3 regions of the Pseudarthrobacter sp. TE3704 genome follow, and region 2 is predicted to be linked to each of the others. Evidence: riboswitches for the same ligand, from Rfam matches in the RefSeq annotation. Region 2 holds a riboswitch; each other region holds the start of a gene.
What was found. Region 2 has a riboswitch for thiamine pyrophosphate ahead of thiD (bifunctional hydroxymethylpyrimidine kinase/phosphomethylpyrimidine kinase). Riboswitches for the same ligand answer to the same signal wherever they lie in the genome.

Region 1 (4,582 bases), on a different contig from region 2:
GCTCTGATTCTGGTTTTTGCAGGTCCCGCGTCCGCCGTGCCGTCGCCGGGTGAGGGCAGCCAATCGCTCCTCGGCAACGACATCTCCTGGCCGCAGTGCAAAAAGGAACTGCCCAAGGGCCAGGCCTTCGGCATCGTGGGCGTCAACAACGGCCTGGCCAACAACACCAACCCGTGCCTGGAGGAGCAGCTCGAGTGGGCGGAGACGTCACCGGGCCTCCCGACCCAACCGGCCGTGTCGCTGTACGTCAACACTGCCAACCCCGGCAGCGCAGGATCCTGGTGGCCCGTCAGCGACGAGTACCCCATCGGGCGGCACGTCCACAACCCCTACGGACCCTGCGAAGAAGGGGACTACGGCACGGCCTGCGCCTACATGTACGGCTATGCCAAAGCCTACGACGACGCCTACATCCGCGGAATCAGCAACCCGGCAGACTATGTCTGGTGGCTGGACGTTGAGACTGAAAACACCTGGTCCAGCGACAAGGACGCCAACCGGGCTGTCCTGGAAGGCATGACGGACTTCTTCCACAGCATCGGGGTGGAGGGCGTGGGCCTCTACTCCACCGGCCTGCAGTGGGGCCGGATCGTGGGCAGCGTCAGCAGCTCCAGCAACCTCTACCCGCTGCCGAGCTGGCTGGCCGGCTCCCGCAACGCCTACCGGGCGGCGGGCGCTTGCTCAAAGGCTCCGCTAACGGGCGGCGGCAAGGTGGTCCTGACGCAGTTCGTGGCGCGGGGTTTCGACTACAACCATGCCTGCAAGCAGGAACCCTAGCTTCCCAGCCACACCATGTTCCACGTGCCCGCAGAGAGAGCCGCGGCAACGGCCAGGCCCGCCACGAGCAGGCCTCCCGCCAGCACCCAGGCGTCCAGGAGACTGTAGGTGGACTCGCGGGCCCACGTCCGGCTTCCGCCGCCGAAGCCCCGCGCTTCCATGGTGACAGCCAGCCGTGACGCCCGGCGGATCGCCTGCACCAGGAGGCCGAAGCTCTGCCCCAGCGTCGCTTTCACGCGCTGCACAATTGTGCCCCGCGAGCCCACGCCCCGGGCCCGGCGCGCCATGCCGATGGTCTGCCATTCCTCAGCCATCAGGCCCACCAACCGCATCGCGGCCAGCGTGCCCAGCACAAAACGGTGGGGCAACCGGGCCTTCTGCGCCAGTGCATCCGCGAGGTCGGTTGGATCCGTGCAGCTCATGAGCAGCACCGCCGGCAGGGCAATGGCCAGGCCCCGCAGCATGAACCCGATTCCCGTCTCCAGGGAACCCTCGCTCATGGTCCAGATGCCGACGTCGATCAGGGTCCGTCCGCTGTCCGCGGCAAGGATGGAGGTGCTCCAGCCGCCCACGGCAGCGGCGAGAATGAGCGGCCAGCCACGCTGCCACAGCAGCGTCAGGGTCAGGCCGGCAAGCGGAAACAGCAGGAACTCAAAAAACAGCGCCACCGAGGCCGAGACCCAGTCGATGGACAGTGCCAGCACCACCGTGATGAGGACGACGGCGGCCACTTTGCTTAGGGGGTTGGCGCGGGTGAGGAGGGCTTGGTTGCCACGCAGGTTCAGCTGCTGCCTCATGGTGCCACCCGTTCCGCTGCAGCCATCCGCAGCTCCGTCCCGCCCAGCGCGGCGGTGAACTCGGCATCGTGGGTCACCGACACCACTGCGGTGCCCGCGTCCAGCAGTTCGGAGAGGAAGGACGCCAGTTCCGCCCACGTGTTCGCATCCTGGCCGAACGTCGGCTCGTCCAGCACCAGGACCTGCGGGCTCGCTGCAAGGACCGTAGCCACGGAGAGCCGCCGTTTCTCCCCGCCGGAAAGTGTGTACGGGTTGGCGTCCACCAGCGCGGTGAGCCGCAGCCGTTCCAGCAGTTCGTCAACGCGTTCCTCGCCGTGCCCCAGGTGCCGGGGCCCGAACAGCAGTTCATCGAGCACATTGCCGGTAACGAACTGGTGCTCGGGTTCCTGGAACACCGTGCCCACCCGCTCGATCAGCTGCTCGGCTTTCCACTTGTAGGGGTCGATTCCCGCTCCCCGGCTCAGGTCGGTGGTGGCGGAAACCTTGCCGGCGACCGGCTCCAGGAGCCCCGCGAGGGTCAGGGCAAAGGTGGATTTTCCCGCACCGTTGGGTCCCACCACTGCCAGTGCCTGGCCGGCCCGCACCTGCGCGGTGATGTCTTCCTGCACCGGGACTGGCGGGATCCTGCGGAACCCGCTGCGGCGCGGACGTTCCCGGGACACTGCCAGCTTTTCGGCGGCGAGCAGGAGATTTCCCGTCCCGGCGGCCGGCACGGCAGCACGGGCACGGGTGGCGGGCACATAACCGGGCACCCATACCCCGGCGGCCATCAGCATGGTCCGCGCGTCACTCAGTACCTGGTCGGGAGGGCCGTCCAGCAGTACCGCAGGATCAGAGGCCGAGCCGGGCTGCAGGACCACAATCCGGTCCACCAGGTCCTTCCAGACCGCCACCCGGTGCTCCACCACCACCAGCGTTGCGCCGGTCTTGTCCAGGCACCGGGCCACGGCGTCGCGGACCTCCAGCACACCCGCCGGGTCCAGGTTGGCGGTGGGCTCATCCAAAAGGATCAGCCCGGGCCGCATCGCAAGGATGCCCGCCAGCGCGAGGCGCTGCTTTTGGCCGCCGGACAGGGCCGACGTCGGATGGTCCAGCGGCAGGTGGGACAGGCCGACGTCGTCAAGCGCCTCGTGCACGCGGGTCCAGATCGCGTCACGGGGCACGGCAAGGTTTTCGGCGCCGAAGGCGACGTCGTCGCCTACGCGGGAGAGGACAACCTGTGTTTCGGGGTCCTGCTGCATCAGCCCGGCATGGCCGCGCTGCCCGCGGGGGGACGCACCGCCGACGAGCAGCGAACCCGACTCGTCCGAATCGCCCGCCTCGCCGTCGTCGTTCACGTCGCCCAGAACCCCGGCAAGGGCATGCAGGAGGGTGGATTTGCCCGCACCGGAAGGACCGAGCAGGAGCACCCGCTCCCCCGGCGCGATGTCGAGGTCAAGGCTGTGGACCGCAGGCTTGGGGCGGCCGGCATGCCGCCACCCCCAGCCGCGGGCCGTGACGGCCGCCGGCCGCATAGCTCCGGGCCCGGCCTGGTGCGAAGGTGCCTGCATCAGGAGAGGACGGGCTCCGTGGCTGCCTTGCGCGAGGCGAAGGAGCTCAGCACGCCGGTCTTCGCTAGAGCCCGGGTAGCGATCCAGGACAGCGCACCGGCAATGACCGCACCGGAAATCGCGGTGAAGATGATGTAGGCCAGCTTGTCACCGCCCGAGTAGGCGATGTTCCAGCCCCACGGCGCGAAAGAGTCATTCAGGCCGCAGAAGAGTCCCGCCGCCGCGCCTGCCAGCAGGGCAACGGGCAGGTTGAACTTTTTGTACACGAAGATGGCGAAGATGATCTCCGCGCCGAGGCCCTGGACGAAGCCGGAGAACAGCACGGAGGCGCCGTACTGCGATCCCATCAGGAGCTCACCGGTGGCTGCGACGGTTTCGCAGAACAATGCCGCGCCGGGCTTGCGGATGATGAGCATGCCCAGCACCGCCGGGATCATCCAGCCGCCGGCGATCAGGCCGGTCAGGGGCGGGTAAACGGCGTTCATCGGCGCGGAAACCGCGGCCGCACCCTGGGACCAGGCCCAGAAGATGACGCCGCCGGCGATGGCGATCAGGGCCGCCACCACGATGTCCACGACGCGCCAGGACTTGCTGGTGGTCTTCTTGATTGCTGCAGTGCTCATGTGATCCTCCTGGGAAACAGGAGGGGAAAGCACGGCAAGCGGCTACTGCCGTTGCCGGACTTCGAGAACTCGACTCCCTTGCGCCGGTACTAACCGGATCAGGTTCGAGGGTCTGCGGCTGTCCGCACTCTCAGCGCCCACCTGCGGTTCCCGGCCTTGGCCAGTGCCCGACGGCGGCGCTCCCCTGTCGTTAAGTAATGCTCTGAACGGAATAATGCTTAGGTAGAACTGCCCTGCTGGGCGGAGTCCAGTTTACACCGGGACAGGGGTAGATTGTGGGCCATGACTGCTAATCAGCCGCATGTGACCGACTTCGATCCGGACTCTGACGCCGCGCAGCCGGAGGGATCGCTGCAGGCCCTCATCGGCCGCATCGAGGGGGAGATCCATGAGCTCCAGTTCCCCGGCTTCTCCCTGGACGACTCGCTGAACCTTGGACTTCTCCTTGTGGAACTGGGAAAGGAGCGCGGCCTGCCCATCGCGATCGACATCACCAAGGGCGATCAGGTCCTGTTCCATGTGGCCCTGCCCGGCGCCACCCCGGACAACGAACACTGGATCCGGGCGAAGCAGCGCACCGCCGCCCGGTATGAGGTTCCCTCACTGCTGGTGGGGCTTCGCGGCCGGCTCCGGGGCGGCCGGATCGAGGACCAGGGCTGGTTCGACCAAACCCTGTACGCCGCGCACGGCGGGTCCTTCCCGGTCTATGTTTCCGGTGTGGGCGCGGTGGCCACCGTCACCGTTTCCGGGCTCCCGCAAATGCAGGACCATGACCTGGTGGTGGAGGCTATGCGTGAGGTGCTGCGCCCGGCAGGGGCAGACGGCCCGGCATGAC
Region 2 (4,582 bases):
GACTTCATCGACATGGTCCTGGAGTCCAACCGGGACCTGGTGCTGCGCCGGCTGGTGGAGTGCCTGGGCCGTGACCGTACCAAGCACCAGGTTGCCGAGGTCACCTCGCTGGGGCTGGTCCAGATGACACGCAAGCGCATGGGCACCGGGCTCCTGGAGGTCTTCGGTGAGCAGTGTGAGGCGTGCGCCGGGCGCGGCGTGGTCACCCACGACGATCCCGTGGAGCACCGCCGCGCCAACATCGTTGCCGCCGAGCACCACGTGCAGCGTGCCGACAGCCGGCCTGAAGCCCGTGCTGAAGGACACCGCAACGAAGGCCAGCGAACCGACAGCACCCAGCCTGGCGTCCGTCCCGACCGGAAGCGGCGGCGCGGACGCGGCGGCCAGCAGCCTGACGTTGCCCCGGCGGCCGCAGCCGTACACGTGCACACCGTCCACCCGGACCCGGCAGACGCCGAACGCCATGCCAAGGCGGAAGCAACCCGGCTGGCGCTCGCCAACATCGCTGCAGCAGCCCACGCGGCCCACCTGCACGACGATGAGGTTGCGGCTGCCCGCCAGGCACAGCCGGCCCAGCAGGCAGCGCCGGCCGAGGCGGACAAGCACGACGCCGATGCCTCCTCCCGTCCCGCCGCTGTCCTGACGTTCGGCGGCGAGAAGGTTGCCCTGCCCTTCGTCGAGCACGCGGAAGAACAGCAGCCGCAGCCTGCCCTCACCCTGGACCGGCTCGCTGAAGCCTTTGCGCACCTCGGTGAGCCCGCTCCGGCTGCCGAGGCTCCGGCAGAACAGCCGGAAGCTGCGGTTTCGGCACCGGCAGCTCCGGCACCCGTAGTTTCGGCACCGGTAGTTGCGGCACCGGTAGCTTCGGAACCGGCCAAGGCCGGGCAGCCGTCCGGCGCCGCCACCGTTGAGAAGGACTGGTCGGACCACACCGTGGAGCAGTCACGGCAGCGGAGGCCACGGCGCAACCGCAGCGCCAGCCGTGCCCAGGGTGCTGCCAACGAAACGTCGGTCCAGCACCATGAGAGCGTCCCGGCCGCCAGCGCAGGACACTCGCATGCCGCGAAGGCGCCGGAACCGGCTGCGGCCTCCGGTGCGGACACTGCAGGCGCCAAGCAGGCCGAGGCTCCGATCATCCTCGGTGTGGGAGTTCCTGCTTCCGAGCTCTGACCGCAGGCAGCACAACAAAAACCCGGATGCCCGGAACCGCCCTCACGGCCGGTTCCGGGCATCCGGGGTTAACAATGTTTCGGCCCGGATCAGGTGCCAACAGCAGCGGCACGTCACCTTCGGTGCGGCGGCGGCAAAACGGCTAGGCTGGGGAACCGACACGGGGTGCCGCGCGAAGGGCCGGCTGAGATCCACACCCGTTGAACCTGTCCGGCTAGTACCGGCGAAGGGATGTCTCTTGTCTTCGACTCTTGCAATGCCCGCGGAAGCTCTCCAGTCCACTCCTGTCCTGCCGGATTCCGGCCGGGACCTGCCCCGTGTCCTGTCCATTGCGGGTTCGGACCCCTCCGGTGGAGCAGGCATCCAGGCGGACCTCAAAAGTATTGCCGCGCACGGCGGGTACGGCATGGCCGCCATCACAGCCCTCACCGCACAGAACACCCGCGGCGTGGAAGCCGTCCACGTCCCGCCGGCTTCCTTCCTGGCCAGCCAGCTGGACGCCATCAGTGACGACATCACCATCGACGCCGTGAAAATCGGCATGCTGGGGGACGCCGCCGTCATTGGGGCGGTCCGGGAATGGCTCGAAAAGGTGCGTCCCGCCGTCGTGGTCCTCGACCCGGTGATGGTCGCCACCAGTGGCGACCGGCTGCTGCAGGAATCAGCCGAGGCCGCGCTCCGCGACCTGCTGCCGCTCGCCCATCTCCTCACGCCCAACCTGGCCGAACTCGCCATGCTGGTTGGCGAAAGCCCGCAGGATTCCTGGGAAGGCGCGCTCGATCAGGGGAAGCGCCTGGCGGCAGCCACCGGGACCACCGTGCTGGTGAAGGGAGGACACCTGGCCGGGGCCGAATGCCCGGACGCGCTGGTCAACATGAACGGATTGCTGGGAGCAGAAGTCATCCAGGTGCCGGGGGAGCGGGTGGCCACCCCCAACAGTCACGGCACCGGCTGTTCGCTCTCATCCGCGATGGCGACTGTGCAGGCGCGGCTGGGGGACTGGGAGGCATCGCTGCGGGAAGTGAAGCCCTGGCTGGCAGGGGCCCTGGAAGCCTCCGGACGCCTGGACGTGGGAACAGGGAACGGGCCCGTCCACCATTTCCACCACCTGCGCCCCATCCCGCCCGCCGGAGGATTCGCCGCGCGGCTGCGGGCCGAAGCCGACGAGGACCTCAAAGCGATCTACGGGCTGGACTTCATCCGTGGACTGGCCTCCGGCAGCCTCCCCGAAAAGGAGTTTGCCTACTACCTCGCCCAGGACGCCATCTACCTCAACGGTTACTCCCGGGTCCTGGCACGGGCAAGCGCCCTGGCACCCACCGAAACGGAGCAGGTGTTCTGGGCTGCCTCCGCGCGGCAGTGCCTGGAAGTGGAGTCGGAGCTGCACAGGTCCTGGCTGAGCACCCGCCCCGTCCAGGCCGAGCTGGGCCCGGTCACCAAGTCCTACGTGGACCACCTGACGGCCGCATCGGCGTCGGGCAGTTATGCCGTGCTCGCGGCCGCCGTCCTGCCCTGCTTCTGGTTGTATGCCGAGGTGGGCAAGACACTCCACGCCCGGTTTGTCGCCGCGGGCGAACCGGCAGCACACCCCTATGCTGACTGGCTCCGTACCTACGCGGACGAAGATTTCGCCGAAGCAACCCGCAAGGCCATCGCCATCGTGGACGGGGCCGGGCGGAACGCCTCGGATACCGAGCGGGCGGCGATGGTCACCGCCTTCCGGCAGTCCTGCCGCCTGGAAGTGGACTTCTTCGACGCGCCGCGCCTCCACTCCTGACCGGCAGGCGGGCGCTCTGCCGGTAGGATGGTGGGGCGCGGTCCCGCCGCCTGGTTGGCCTGTGGTTCCTATCACAGCCAACGCGCCGGAACCAGCCTCATTTGCGGCCGAAGACGAAATTAGCGTAGTCTAGTTCTTCGGTGCTTACGCCAACACTTGGGTTATGACCCCTTCGGGGATAGCTCACGGATTTCCCCGGGGAATCCACGGCGTTGAGGCACAGCGGAAACCCAGCCACTTCAGCGCCGGGTACCGCACGCAAATCTAGTAATAAACGTCGAGAGAAGTGAGTTCCCAAGTGGTGTACGCGATTGTCCGCGCAGGCGGCCGCCAAGAGAAGGTTTCCGTTGGAGACTTCGTTACCCTGAACCGCGTCGCCGGTGGAGCTGGCAGCACCATTGAGCTGCCCGCACTGCTCCTGGTAGACGGTGACAAGGTCACCTCCGCCGCTGCTGACCTGGCCAAGGTAACTGTCACGGCTGAAATCCTCCAGGACCTCCGCGGTCCTAAGATTGTCATCCAGAAGTTCAAGAACAAGACCGGTTACAAGAAGCGCCAGGGTCACCGTCAGGAACTGACCAAGGTCAAGATCACTGGCATTCAGTAACCACCGGTTACGTTCAGGTTTTTCAGCAGATTCCCCAGAATTTAGAGGCAGGCATTTCAGATGGCACATAAAAAGGGCGCGAGCTCCACTCGCAACGGTCGTGACTCCAACGCTCAGTACCTCGGCGTCAAGCGCTTCGGCGGCCAGGTAGTATCCGCAGGCGAGATCATCGTCCGCCAGCGTGGCACCCACTTCCACCCGGGCGCCGGCGTTGGCCGTGGCGGCGACGACACCCTGTTCGCACTGACCCCGGGAGCCGTTGAATTCGGTACCCGCCGCGGTCGTCGCGTCGTCAACATCGTTGCTGCTGCAGCTGCAGAGTAACAACAGATCCTAAAGCGGTGGAGCGGGCCTGATGGCCCGCTCCACTGTTCTTTTAACCGCATTACAATCGATTTGGCGCCTTGGGGCGTCTCGAAACACAGCACTGAGGAGATCCACGTGGCCAGCTTTGTAGACCGGGTAGTACTGCACGTATCCGGCGGTAGCGGCGGCCACGGGTGCGTCTCCGTCCACCGCGAGAAGTTCAAGCCCCTGGGTGGTCCCGACGGCGGCAATGGCGGCAATGGCGGCGACGTCATCCTGCGCGTGGACCACCAGACCACCACCCTTCTTGACTACCACCACGCCCCCCACCGGCACGCCACCAACGGCGGCCCCGGCATGGGTGACTGGCGCGGCGGGAAGAACGGTGAGACCCTCATCCTGCCCGTGCCCGACGGCACCGTGGTCAAGTCCAAGGACGGAACGGTCCTGGCGGACCTCGTCGGCGAAGGCGCCGAATACGTTGCCGCTGCCGGCGGGATCGGAGGACTCGGCAACGCTGCCCTGTCCTCCCAGAAGCGCCGCGCCCCCGGCTTCGCCCTGCTGGGCATCGAAGGCGAATCCAGCGACATCGTCCTGGAACTGAAGTCCATTGCCGACATCGCACTGGTGGGCTTTCCGTCTGCCGGCAAGTCAAGCCTCATCGCCGCGATGTCGGCTGCCCGGCCCAAGATCGCGGACTACCCGTTCACCACGCTCATTCC
Region 3 (4,582 bases), on a different contig from region 2:
CCCCGGGCCTGCAGGATGCGGGCCACCACTTCGGTCTTGTCCATGCTGTGTGCACGGTAGATGAGCTGGCGGATGTCCCGCTTGGTCAGGCCCTCGTCCTCGGGGTCCGCCGCACGGATGTGCGTCGGCTGAGTCATGTACCGGCGTGCCATGGCGATGACCGGGCCGGGCATGGTGGCGGAAAACAGCAGGGTCTGCCGGACGGCAGGGGTGCCGGCAATCAGGGTTTCCACGTCCGGCAGGAAGCCCAGGTCCAGCATCTCGTCGGCTTCGTCGAGCACAACGATCTTGACGTTCTTGAGGCTCAGGTGCTTCTGCTTGTAGAGGTCGATCAGGCGGCCGGGCGTGCCCACCACAACCTCCACGCCCTGCTTCAGGGCTTCCACCTGCGGCTCGTAGGCGCGGCCGCCGTAGATGGTGGTGATGCGGGCATTGCGCTTGCGGGAGGCGGTCTGCAGGTCATTGGCCACCTGCACCGCGAGTTCGCGCGTGGGGACGATGACCAGGGCCTGCGGAGCGCCCGGAACGGCCAGCTTCGCGTAGCCGGGGTCGTCCTGCCCGACGACGCGCTGCAGCGCCGGGATGCCGAAGCCCAGGGTCTTGCCGGTACCGGTCTTGGCCTGTCCGATGATGTCGTGGCCGGACAGCGCCACGGGCAGGGTCATGGCCTGGATGGGGAAGGGGTGGGTAATCCCGGCGTCGGCCAGCGATTCCACGATGTCTTCGCGGACGTTGTAGTCGGCGAAGGACTTTTCCGCGATTTCGTGCGGCTTCTCATCGGAGATGATGGTTTCTTCGGGCTCGATGGTCTCAGTGCCGGTGTCGTCCGTCAGAAGCTGATGGGTATGCAATTCACTCACAGGGAGTTTCCTTATTCATTTGGGCAATGGCGCTGCCTGCTCAACGGGCCGGCCGGGGAGGCTGATCCGGAGCACGCTCGGGCGCGCAAGCAATTCCAGTGGAAGCCGATCGCGGGCTATCTATATGCTGGCACTGGTGACCAGCGGGCAAATCTCAAGATCGCGTAGGGGCGGGCTTGTTGGTTTCAAATCAAGGAAATCAACGACCGGGCATCCATATCTACTTCTCCAGTCTAGCCGTACACCGCCTAAATCCCGGTTTCGGCCCTGCCGCGCCTCAAGCGTGCTGTCCACAGGGGACTACTGCACCAGTTCGAAATGGACCTCGCGGGTGGCAATATCGGAGGAAACCAGGCGCACAAGCACCTTGGTGCCGGATTCCAGTTCGCCGGCGCAGCGGGCGGTCACCGCGGGCTCGGACACCTGGATGATTCCGGAGCCGCCGTTGCCGTTCCCGTTCCTGCCGTTCCCGTTTTTTCCGTTTCCGTTTTGCGGCTTGGACCCGGAAATGACGATTGCGTCGAATTCCTGGCCGATGTGGTTGACCAGCAGCGCCGCCTCCACAGTGTCCAGGGCCATGCGCTCCATCCGGGACGCCAGTTGGTCGGAGCCTGCCATGATGTCCGGCAGCGACGGCAGCGCCTCCCGGGCCCATGCGGGAACGTTGCCGCCGTTGCTCAGGGCCTCGCAGATCACCAGCACGAAGCGGTCCACCAGCCGGCGCAGCGGAGCGGTGGTGTGGGCGTAGGCGGCACCGATGGCCGACTGCACCGCGTCTTCCGGGACCACACCGTCAAAGGCGGTGTAGGAGGCGCCCCTGAACAGCATTCCCGCCGAATGCATGATGGCCAGCTGCCGGGGATCGGTGGGGTCCAGGGTGCGCAGGTATTCGCCGTAGCTGACCTCCCCGTCCCATGGTTTGCCCAGCACTTCGGTCTGCAGGCGGAAGTGGTTGAGGGAGCGCTCATCCGGCGCGGGCATGGTGCGCAGGATACCCACTCTGCCGGCCAGCATGAGCTGCGCCGCGGCCATGCCGGTCATCAGCGAAATCTGCGCGTTCCAGTCCTCCACGGGAAGCTGCGGGGCGGCGGCGATGCGGTAGCCGCCATCGGGAAGCTGGACGATCTCCTGTTCCGGCATGTTCAGGCTGGCACCTTCACGGGCACGTTCCAGCTCCACGCGCTTGAGGCCAACCTCTTTGAGCAGCTGGAGGACGGGGGATGCGTTGCCCGAATCCAGTTCAGCCTGCGCCCCCTTGTAGCTGAGCTTGGCCCGGCTGCGCATGCGGGCCCGCTTCACGGCGACGGAGGTGACTTCGGCGGCGCTGTCCAGCCGGAAATCCCAGACAAAGGCGGAACAGTCCTGCCCCGGCAGCAGGCTCCCGGCTCCCTCGCTGATGACTTCCGGATGCAGCGGAATCCGGCCGTCCGGGGCATAAAACGTCTGGCCGCGCCGCCGTGTTTCGGCGTCCAGGGGCCCGCCGGGTGTCACGAAGGAGGGAACATCGGCGATGGCGTACAGCACGTGGTACCCGTCGCCGTCGGCCTCGATGAACAGGGCCTGGTCCAAATCCGTGGACGATGCCGGATCGATGGTGATGAATTCGATGCCGGTCAGGTCATAGGCCGGCAGCTGCAAGGCCGCGACGGCGGCTTCGGCATCCCTGACTGCGTGTATGGGGTATGGGCCGGGCAGTTCCAGTTCGGTCCGCAGCGCACCCAGGGCTTCCTCGAGGGCATTGTTGTGCTCGTGGACGTTGGGAGCCAGCCGATGATGTGACACGAAAATCAGCCTAGCCCGAAGAGCCCCGGTTTTGCATGGCATTGACGCCGCGCGGGCTGCGTCGTGTTGCGGCAGCCTTAGGGTGTGGCCCCGTCCAAGGCAGCGACAAGGGCGGCAGCAGCGGCGGCAGGGTCATCAGCTTCCGTGATGGCACGCACCACAACGATGCGGCTCGCTCCTGCTTCCACAACCTGGTCCACGTTGGAGTGGTCGATGCCGCCGATGGCGAACCAGGGCACCCCGTTCCCGGCGTCGGCCGAGGCTGCGGCGGCGTACTTCACGAGGTCCAGCCCGACGGCGGCCCTGCCGGGTTTGGTGGGCGTGGCCCAGACGGGTCCGACGCAGAAGTAGTCAAGCGCGGACGGTCCGGCTGCGGCAGCGAGGGCGGCGTCCACCTGCCCGGGGGCATGGCTGGATAGCCCGATGGCGGCGTTGCCGTTGAGCAGGGTGCGGGCTGCATCCAACGGAAGGTCCTTCTGACCGATGTGGAACACCGGCGCACCGGACAACACGGCGATGTCCGCCCGGTCATTCACAGCCCACAGCCGGCCATGGCGCTGCGCCGCTTCCTTCAAAACCGCCAGCAGCTCCAGCTCCTCCGCCGCCTCGATGGCCTTGTCCCGCAACTGGATGATGTCCACGCCGCCGGCAAAGGCAGCATCCACGAACTGCCCGAAGTCCCCGCGGTCCCGGCGGGCATCAGTGCAGAGGTAGAGGCGGGCGCTGTTCAGGCCGGCAGTGCCTTCGGCGTGGGTGAAGGCATCGGCTGCGGGGACTGCGGCAGCGGGGGCAGGGGACTGGGACACATTCATGGCTGCAAGCCTAGTTCCTCTACACTGGCCTCGTACTGCGGGAGCCCGCGGCAGCTGTCATAAAGCGCCGGGCTGAGAGGGCGTCAGAGCCGACCGCTTGACCTGATCCGGTTAATGCCGGCGTAGGGAAGGAGACACATGAGCACCCCAAACGTTGCCCCGCCCGGGGCTCCGTCGGGCACAATCCGTGCCGACGTGGCCGTGATCGGCGGCGGAGTGGTTGGGCATGCCATCGCCTGGGAGGCGAGGCGTTCCGGGCGGTCCGTCGTGCTGATCGATGACGCGCCAGGAGCCGGGGCCAGTTGGGCGGCCGCCGGAATGCTGGCCCCGGTGAGCGAGCTGCACTACCAGGAGGAGGACCTCCTGGAGCTCATGCTTGCCTCCTCCGCCCGGTGGCCGGGCTTTGCCGCGGAACTGGCCGCCGCTTCTGGCGAAAGTCCCGGGTACCTCACGACGCCGACGCTCGCCGTGGGTGCCGATGCCGCCGATCGCCGCGCCCTCATGGATTTGCGCGGGGTGCAGCAGGCCAGCGGCCTGTCCGTGGAGCCTTTGACTGTCCGGGAGGCCCGGCGCCGGGAACCGCTGCTCAGCCCTGCCATCGCCTGCGCACTGGACACTCCCGCGGACCACCAGGTGGATCCCCGGCGCCTGGTGTCCTGCCTGCGGCGCGCGCTCGCCGCGCATTGCCCCGCCGTCGAAAGTAATGGAACAGACGTGGCGGGGGCCATCGACGGCTACGCCGTGCCGGACCGGGCCGCCGGGCTGGTCTGGGCGGACGGGGCAGTGGCCGGGGCCCGGCTCGCGGGCGGCGGCACGGTCCTGGCCCGCGAAACGATCGTTGCCAACGGCCTGGATGCTGCAGCCCTGGCGGGGCTGCCCGACGGCCTGCAGCTGCCGCTGCGGCCGGTGTATGGGGATATCCTGCGCCTGGCAGTGCCCCGGCAGCTCCAGCCGCTGGTGACCTCAACCGTCCGCGGGCTGGTCCACGGCGTCCCCGTGTATATCGTCCCGCGGCAGGACGGGACGGTGGTGATCGGAGCCACCCAGCGTGAGGACGCCCTTGCCGCAACACATAACGCACCTGCGGCCGGTGCCCGCGCCGCAGCGGGCGCCGTATCGGCAGGCGGG

Region 1: it holds a riboswitch for thiamine pyrophosphate, as region 2 does, so the genes downstream of both, ACZ9BC_RS10805 (ECF transporter S component) here and thiD (bifunctional hydroxymethylpyrimidine kinase/phosphomethylpyrimidine kinase) in region 2, are expected to answer to the same signal.
Region 3: it holds a riboswitch for thiamine pyrophosphate, as region 2 does, so the genes downstream of both, thiO (glycine oxidase ThiO) here and thiD (bifunctional hydroxymethylpyrimidine kinase/phosphomethylpyrimidine kinase) in region 2, are expected to answer to the same signal.

What each region holds. Positions count from the first base shown of each region.
Region 1 is NZ_JBWCCJ010000003.1:653,655-658,236, forward strand. Features, by position in the region: gene ACZ9BC_RS10790 (glycoside hydrolase family 25 domain-containing protein) at 1-777, shown strand, start outside; gene ACZ9BC_RS10795 (energy-coupling factor transporter transmembrane component T family protein) at 774-1,574, opposite strand; gene ACZ9BC_RS10800 (ABC transporter ATP-binding protein) at 1,571-3,124, opposite strand; gene ACZ9BC_RS10805 (ECF transporter S component) at 3,124-3,747, opposite strand; TPP riboswitch at 3,805-3,943, opposite strand; gene ACZ9BC_RS10810 (heme-degrading domain-containing protein) at 4,030-4,581, shown strand; gene ACZ9BC_RS10815 (hypothetical protein) at 4,578-4,582, shown strand, end outside.
Region 2 is NZ_JBWCCJ010000002.1:506,863-511,444, reverse strand. Features, by position in the region: gene ACZ9BC_RS06360 (Rne/Rng family ribonuclease) at 1-1,170, shown strand, start outside; TPP riboswitch at 1,322-1,419, shown strand; gene thiD (bifunctional hydroxymethylpyrimidine kinase/phosphomethylpyrimidine kinase) at 1,427-2,947, shown strand; gene rplU (50S ribosomal protein L21) at 3,246-3,554, shown strand; gene rpmA (50S ribosomal protein L27) at 3,615-3,878, shown strand; gene obgE (GTPase ObgE) at 3,996-4,582, shown strand, end outside.
Region 3 is NZ_JBWCCJ010000004.1:116,726-121,307, reverse strand. Features, by position in the region: gene ACZ9BC_RS11620 (DEAD/DEAH box helicase) at 1-860, opposite strand, end outside; gene ACZ9BC_RS11615 (RNB domain-containing ribonuclease) at 1,161-2,642, opposite strand; gene thiE (thiamine phosphate synthase) at 2,720-3,454, opposite strand; TPP riboswitch at 3,482-3,600, shown strand; gene thiO (glycine oxidase ThiO) at 3,593-4,582, shown strand, end outside.